2 regions of the Klebsiella sp. genome follow, and region 1 is predicted to be linked to the other one. Evidence: predicted binding sites of a transcription regulator. Region 1 holds the regulator's gene; the other holds the start of a gene.
What was found. Region 1 encodes LexA, which represses DNA repair genes until DNA is damaged. Its sites were predicted from a motif close to TNCTGTATGTACATACAGNA; they were not measured.

Region 1 (3,812 bases):
ACCGCCCTCAACGAAGTACTCCACCGAGTAGCCGCGGCTGAACAGCTCGCCCAGATATTCGCGGAACACCGTTGAATAGAGCTTATTCCCTTTGAAGGTGCGGCGAATAAAGAACGCGCCGCCACGACGGAAAATTGGCCCGGCAGGCCAGAAGTTCAGGTTGATACCGGCGGCGATATGCGGCGGCACCAGTCCCTGGTGATAGATGACGTAAGAGAGCAGCAGATAGTCCATATGGCTGCGGTGGCACGGGACGTAGACTATCTCGTGGCCTTCATGTGCCAGCTGGCGTACGCGCTCGGCGTTATGGACGTTAATGCCCTGATACAGTCGGTTCCAGGTGAAGCCCAGTACGCGGTCGGTCAGGCGAATCATTTCATAAGAGAAGTTTGCGGCGATCTCTTCCATCAAGGCGATGGCGTTTTGCTGGGCCTTCTCGTGGGAAATTTTCTTGCTACGCGCTTCGTCTTCTACAGCGCGGGCAATGGCTTTTGACGCCAGCAGCTTGTTGAACAGATCCTGTCGTGCGGGCAGACGCGGACCGACGGCCGCCAGGCGCTGGCGGGCGAAGTGCATACGCGCCACGCGGGCCAGCTTTTGGGCGATAATTTTATCGGTACCGTGCTCGTCTGCCATTTTGCGCAGAGAGACCGAAGGCGAGAAACGCACAAAGCTGTCGCGACCCAACCACAGAACGGCGAAGAATTTTTGAATGCCGTTTAGCATACGCAGCGGCGGGTTCACTTCGCCTTTTTCACGCCCTGGAGCACGACCAAACATCACCGAAACCGGCACCATCTGCACGTCAAGGTCGGGATGATTGCGGTGCAGATCCAGATAATCATGGAACAGCTTGATGGATTCTTCTTTCGGCGTGTAGTAGGTGAAAACACGCGGGCCGCCATGAATAAACACGTAGCGTGGAAGCAGGGTACCATCGATCTCCAGCGGCTCAAGCGGGTCCGGTAATTCATGTTCCAGACATTGAGCGCGAAGCGTCAGCAGGTCCGCCTTCGAATTGTAGGGCAGGACGTACATGATGGGACGTGAGGTATCCAGGCCCAATTCCTGAGCAGGTTGTGCCGGAATTGACTTGCTTTTTACCAGTGCCCTTAATGGTAAATTCAGTAATTTATAGTAAATTCGTTGCCAGCCAGACATAGACGATGTGAAGCCTCTGGTTAATCATGCAAATGCGCCGCAAGAATAACAGAAAGTGCGCAAAATTTCCGTTGTAACGCGGCAAACGCGTACACTCATTGACGTCATTTACATAAAAAGGTTTGTTTGATGGCCAATAATACCACTGGGTTAACCCGAATCGTTAAAGCCGCGGGGTATTCCTGGAAAGGATTCCGTGCGGCGTGGATCAATGAGGCCGCATTTCGTCAGGAAGGCATAGCTGCCATTATTGCCGTGGTGATAGCCTGCTGGCTGGATGTCGATGCCATCACGCGCGTTTTGCTGATTGGCTCGGTCCTGATAGTGATGATAGTTGAAATTATCAACAGCGCGATTGAAGCGGTCGTTGACCGTATTGGCCCTGAACATCATGAGTTGTCTGGCCGCGCGAAAGATATGGGCTCTGCGGCGGTCCTGTTGGCAATTATTATCGCGTTGATCACATGGGGAACGCTGTTGTGGTCAAACTACCGCTAAGCCATGCCATAGCGGCTCGCAAAACAGAAAGAAACTCCTGATTTTTGTGTGAAATGTGGTTCCAAAATCACCGTTAGCTGTATATACTCACAGCATAACTGTATATACACCCAGGGGGCGGAATGAAAGCGTTAACGACCAGGCAGCGAGAGGTGTTTGATCTCATTCGGGATCATATCAGCCAGACGGGCATGCCGCCGACGCGTGCGGAGATTGCTCAGCGCTTGGGGTTTCGTTCCCCAAACGCGGCGGAAGAACACCTGAAAGCGCTGGCGCGTAAAGGCGCAATCGAGATCGTTTCCGGTGCCTCCCGCGGTATTCGTCTGCTGACGGAAGAAGAAAGCGGCCTGCCGCTTGTCGGCCGCGTCGCAGCAGGTGAACCACTGCTCGCACAGCAGCACATCGAAGGCCACTACCAGGTCGATCCGGCAATGTTTAAGCCGAATGCCGATTTTCTGCTGCGCGTAAGCGGAATGTCCATGAAAGACATCGGTATACTGGATGGCGACCTGCTTGCGGTACATAAAACTCAGGATGTGCGCAATGGCCAGGTTGTTGTGGCCCGCATTGACGATGAAGTTACCGTGAAGCGTCTGAAAAAACAGGGTAACGTCGTCGAACTGCTGCCTGAAAACAGCGAATTTACCCCAATCGTGGTGGATTTACGCCAGCAAAGTTTCACTATTGAAGGCCTGGCTGTCGGCGTTATCCGCAACGGCAACTGGCAGTAACCTCTTCATCTCGCAGCATCATCTGATACATGATGCTGCGCTGTCTTACTTCTTCATTTGGGCTCTTCCCCATGCTTTTTAACGCCGCCGATAAAGCCCTGTGGCGCTTAGCGCTGCCCATGATTTTCTCTAATATCACCGTTCCTTTGCTGGGGCTGGTGGATACCGCTGTTATCGGTCATCTTGATAGCCCGGTTTATCTGGGCGGCGTTGCGGTTGGCGCAATGGCGACCAGCTTTCTCTTCATGCTGCTCCTGTTTTTGCGCATGAGTACTACTGGTCTGACGGCCCAGGCATTCGGCGCGAAAGATCCCCAACGGCTGGCGCGTGCGCTGGTGCAGCCGCTGGGGCTGGCACTGGCTGCCGGGATAGCCATCGTCCTATTCAGAATGCCGTTAATTAATCTGGCGCTGCACATCGTCGGCGGCAGTGATGCGGTGCTTGAACAGGCCCGCCGTTTCCTCGAGATTCGTTGGCTGAGCGCTCCGGCATCCCTGGCGAATCTGGTGCTGCTGGGCTGGCTGTTGGGCGTGCAGTATGCCCGTGCACCAGTGATCCTGCTGGTCGTCGGTAATGTACTCAACATCGTGCTCGATTTATGGCTGGTAATGGGCCTGCATATGAACGTGCAGGGCGCGGCCCTGGCGACCGTAACAGCAGAATACGCCACCTTTTTCATTGGACTCGTTATGGCGAAACGCGTGCTGGTACTGCGGGGCGTTTCGCTATCGATGCTGAAAACCGCGTGGCGCGGCGATGTGCGCCGTCTTCTGGCGCTGAACCGCGACATTATGCTGCGCTCGCTGCTGCTACAACTGTGTTTTGGGGCGATGACGGTATATGGCGCCCGCCTTGGCGCTGACGTTGTAGCGGTCAATGCGGTGCTGATGACCATGCTCACCTTTACCGCCTACGCGCTGGATGGTTTTGCCTACGCCGTGGAGGCGCACTCCGGGCAGGCTTACGGTGCCCGCGACGGCAGCCAACTGCTTGAGGTATGGCGTGCGGCCTGCCGTCAGTCAGGCATGGTAGCGCTGGCGTTTGCGCTGATTTACAGCCTTGCTGGCGAGCAGATTATCGCCTTGCTAACGTCGCTCCCTTCTCTGCAGCAACTCGCCGACCGCTATCTCATCTGGCAGACAATACTGCCGGTCATTGGCGTCTGGTGCTACCTGTTGGATGGCATGTTTATCGGCGCAACGCGCGGGGCAGAGATGCGTAACAGCATGGCGGTAGCGGCGGCGGGATTCGCCCTGACGCTGCTGACGGTACCGGTTCTTGGTAATCATGGTCTATGGTTGGCGCTGGCGGTGTTTCTTGCCCTGCGCGGGGCTTCACTGGCAATCGTCTGGCGGCGTCACTGGCAGCGCGACACCTGGTTTTCATAGCGTATATTGTTAATATGATGGTTAAAGATTCCGA
Region 2 (3,812 bases), on a different contig from region 1:
GATCCACTTGTTGCAGTTCGGCGAAGTGGTTGCCGCCGCCAATAGAGCCCAGCGCGCTGCGCCAGGAGTGCGCGATAAGATTTTCCGGCAGGTGCTCATCCAGCCAGCGTTCTTCAGCAACGTCATCCATAGCGGCCAGTTTTTTCTCAAACTTATCCGCGTTATATTTCCGCACAAGAATATCGGTTTGCCACAGCGCCATACCGCAGCCGATATCGTTACCCACCAGAGCCGGGTAGAAATGACCGAGAGAGAAAAAGGCCGCGCCAATCGGATAGCCGCGACCGGGATGCAAGTCAGGCATTCCCACCACGCGATGCATGTGGGGTAAATTTGCCGTCGTGTGTAATTGTTGGATCGCTAAACCTTCGATCCACAGATCGTCTGACGTAATATAAGAAATATTGTCAGACGTATAATGAACATTATTGCCCATATACCAATCCATATATAACCGTCATACTCCAGGCCACATGCACGTTAGTTACGTGTAACTCGAATTATTTGGGTATAAAAATAAATAAAGGATGTGGCAGACGTTACCAGGGCAAAAAGAGAGTTATTCCTGGGAAGGTCTGCAAAGTGCGTTCTGAGAATGTATTTTCATGGTGAACCTCCTTTGCAGTTAATAAATTAGGTGAAAGCGCACGTATAGTAATCAGGCGCAATTTTTATTGCAAGACGATTTGTCGCCGCATCAGATAATTAAGAAAACATTCACCGCGTGCTTCTACCACCTGTTTCTCTACAACACTGAAACCATGACGTTCAAAGCAGGGTTTTGCTGTAATACTGGCTTCCACTGTCCAAATACGTTCAGGAAACTGTATAAACAATGCATTAAGCAGCGTGCTGGCAATTCCCTGGCGGCTATAGTCAGGCGAGACAAACAGTAAATCGATATAGTCATCAACGGCAGTAATAAACCCAACGGGCGATTCATTTTTTACCGCCACCAGCACCTGAGAGGTGGCTATTTTCTGTCGCCAGCGAACTTCATCAACCTGCGCCCAGGCGACAATTTGCTGTGGGGAATAATCAGCGCTGGCGGTCTCTTTAACGGCCCGTAAAAAGATGGCGCATAGCGCGGAAAAATCATGCGCCTCGTAAGGTCTTATTTTCAGCATCGTTATAATCCCAGAACTAATTGTCTCTCAAGCTGTGGGTCAAGAAGCGTCACATGCAGCCCCACCAGCCTCACTCCCCGGCCACCTCGTCGCTCTTGCCAGGCTTTGTGAGCAGTGCTGATCAAGTCATCTTTATTCAACCGGGGCCAGATATGTTCCTGCGTGGTGAGCTGGAAATCATTAAACTTCAGTTTGACGCCCTGGCGGGCAATCAGCAAATCCGGCTTTACCTTCGCCAGACGTCGTTCCAGCTCAGGATAGAGATTTTCAATAATCGACTCACACTCCGCCCACTCGTGGATATCCTCCACCAAAGTGCGCTCGACGCCAACTGATTTACGCTGGCGCTCATTGTTAATCTCTCGCTCATCGATCCCCTGACTGCGCTCCCATAATATCCGGCCAAATTTACCAAAGCGCTTGAGCAACATCGCCAGATCGCTGTTTTGCACATCTTCACAAGTTCGCAGCCCCATGCTTTCCAGCTTTGCGGCAGAAACTTTGCCGACGCCAGGAATTTTCGACAGCGGCAACGTTTTGACAAACTCCGCCACCTGATGCGGCGCAATGACAAACTGGCCGTTGGGTTTGTTAAGATCCGAGGCGATTTTAGCGAGGAACTTTACCGGCGCAATTCCGGCGGAGGCTGTCAGATTTAGTTCACGATGAATGGTTTCACGGATCTCCTGCGCCATCAGCGTCGCTGAGCCCAGGCAAAGTACGCTGTCGCTGACGTCAAGATAGGCCTCATCCAGAGATAACGGTTCGATTAACGAAGTGTAGCGGGAAAAAATCTCCCGGATATGATTTGAGGCTTCTTTGTAAGCATCGAAACGACCGGGTAGCAGGGTCAGATGCGGGCAAAGCTTGAGAGCTGTGGCCGTCGGCATGGCGCTGCGCACCCCGAATTTACGCGCCGGATAGTTGGCGGTACTGATAACGCCGCGCTGTACCCGACTACCGCCAATGGCGATAGGAATATCGCGCAGCGCCGGATTGTCACGCATCTCAACCGCCGCGAAGAAACAGTCCATATCAACATGGATGATTTTGCGCATAGTTAGCCCCCACTGACCACTGGACAAGTATACAGCAAAAATCGAGATATTGAGAAGAGATGTGTTGTAAGCGGCGATGAATATCGTGATGAGGAATAACCCGGCGTCGCTACGCTCGGCCGGGTGGAAACTGAAGAAATTACAGAATTCGGTTCTGCTGGCGTTGCTCTTCACGGGCTATTCGCCGTTTACGCGCATCGCAAGGCTCAGGGCAGTCACAGACTTTCTCTATCCCCAGCGAGGAGATCCCGCCACAGCTGCCCTGAATACTTTTACGCTTGATCAGGTATCCCAGCGACATCCCCAGAATAACCAACGCAAAAATAACAAAGGTCGCCACAAATACCGTCAACATCATCAGCCTCCAAAGTCATCCAGCATGATGTTTTCATCTTCAACGCCGAGATCTTTGAGCATTTTAATCACTGCAGCGTTCATGACCGGCGGGCCACACATATAAAATTCACAATCTTCCGGTGCCGGGTGATCGCGCAGGTAGTTTTCATACAGGACGTTATGAATAAAGCCAGTATGGCCGGTCCAGTTATCTTCCGGCAACGGATCGGACAGCGCCACATGGAAGGTGAAATTCGGATTTTCACGCGCCAACTGTTCGAATTCATCGTCATAGAACATTTCACGCAGAGAACGTGCACCGTACCAGAAGCTAATTTTACGCGAGCTGTGCAGACGCTTAAGCTGATCGAAAATATGCGAACGCATCGGTGCCATTCCAGCACCACCGCCGATGAAGACCATTTCCGCGTCCGTCTCTTTGGCAAAGAATTCACCAAACGGCCCGGAAATCGTCACCTTATCGCCCGCTTTCAGCGACCAGATATACGAGGACATGATACCCGGTGGCGCGTCAGGTACTTTCGGCGGCGGCGTCGCGATACGCACGTTAAGCATGATAATGCCTTTCTCTTCCGGATAGTTAGCCATTGAGTAAGCGCGCAAAGTCGGCTCTTTTACGTCAGAAACGTAGCGGAAGAGGTTAAATTTATCCCAATCGCCGCGATACTCGTCCGGTACATCAAAGTCGGCATAAGCGACCTTGTGCGAAGGACATTCAATCTGAATATAACCACCCGCGCGGAATGGAACCTCGTCGCCATCCGGCACACGCAGCTTCAGCTCTTTGATAAAAGTAGCTTTATTATCATTAGAGATAACCTCGCATTCCCACTTCTTAACTCCGAAGATTTCTTCCGGCAACTCAATTTTCATGTTCTGCTTCACCGCGACCTGACAGGCCAGGCGGCAGCCTTCTTTCGCCTCACGTTTGGTGATATGAGAAAGTTCGGTTGGCAGAATATCGCCGCCGCCCTCTTTCACCGTCACCCGGCATTGGCCGCAGGAACCACCGCCACCGCAGGCTGATGAAACGAAAATACCGTTGTTGGAGAGCGTATTGAGTAACTTATCACCCGCCGGAGTACGGATCTGTTTATCCGCCTCGTTATTAATTTCAATGACCACATCACCAGCATTCACCAGTTTTGAACGCGCGGCCAGTATCAGCCCTGATAGCACCAGGACGATCAGCGTGAACATCACAACGCCAAGAATAATTTCCATACTTTCCGCCCTTATAGCTGCACACCGGAGAATGACATAAAGCCCA

Region 2: dinB (DNA polymerase IV) is a predicted target of LexA. The motif match lies at 2,203-2,222, and genes of this name have one in related genera.

Annotation. Positions count from the first base shown of each region.
Region 1 covers NZ_JAPUEW010000072.1:14,479-18,290, reverse strand. Annotated here, with positions in the region: gene plsB (glycerol-3-phosphate 1-O-acyltransferase PlsB) at 1-1,161, opposite strand, end outside; gene QVF11_RS21610 (diacylglycerol kinase) at 1,291-1,659, shown strand; gene lexA (transcriptional repressor LexA) at 1,782-2,390, shown strand; gene dinF (MATE family efflux transporter DinF) at 2,462-3,778, shown strand.
Region 2 covers NZ_JAPUEW010000018.1:22,600-26,411, reverse strand. Annotated here, with positions in the region: gene QVF11_RS07420 (RNA ligase RtcB family protein) at 1-436, opposite strand, end outside; gene QVF11_RS07415 (GNAT family N-acetyltransferase) at 672-1,124, opposite strand; gene dinB (DNA polymerase IV) at 1,130-2,185, opposite strand; gene nqrM ((Na+)-NQR maturation NqrM) at 2,325-2,540, opposite strand; gene nqrF (NADH:ubiquinone reductase (Na(+)-transporting) subunit F) at 2,543-3,766, opposite strand; gene nqrE (NADH:ubiquinone reductase (Na(+)-transporting) subunit E) at 3,778-3,812, opposite strand, start outside.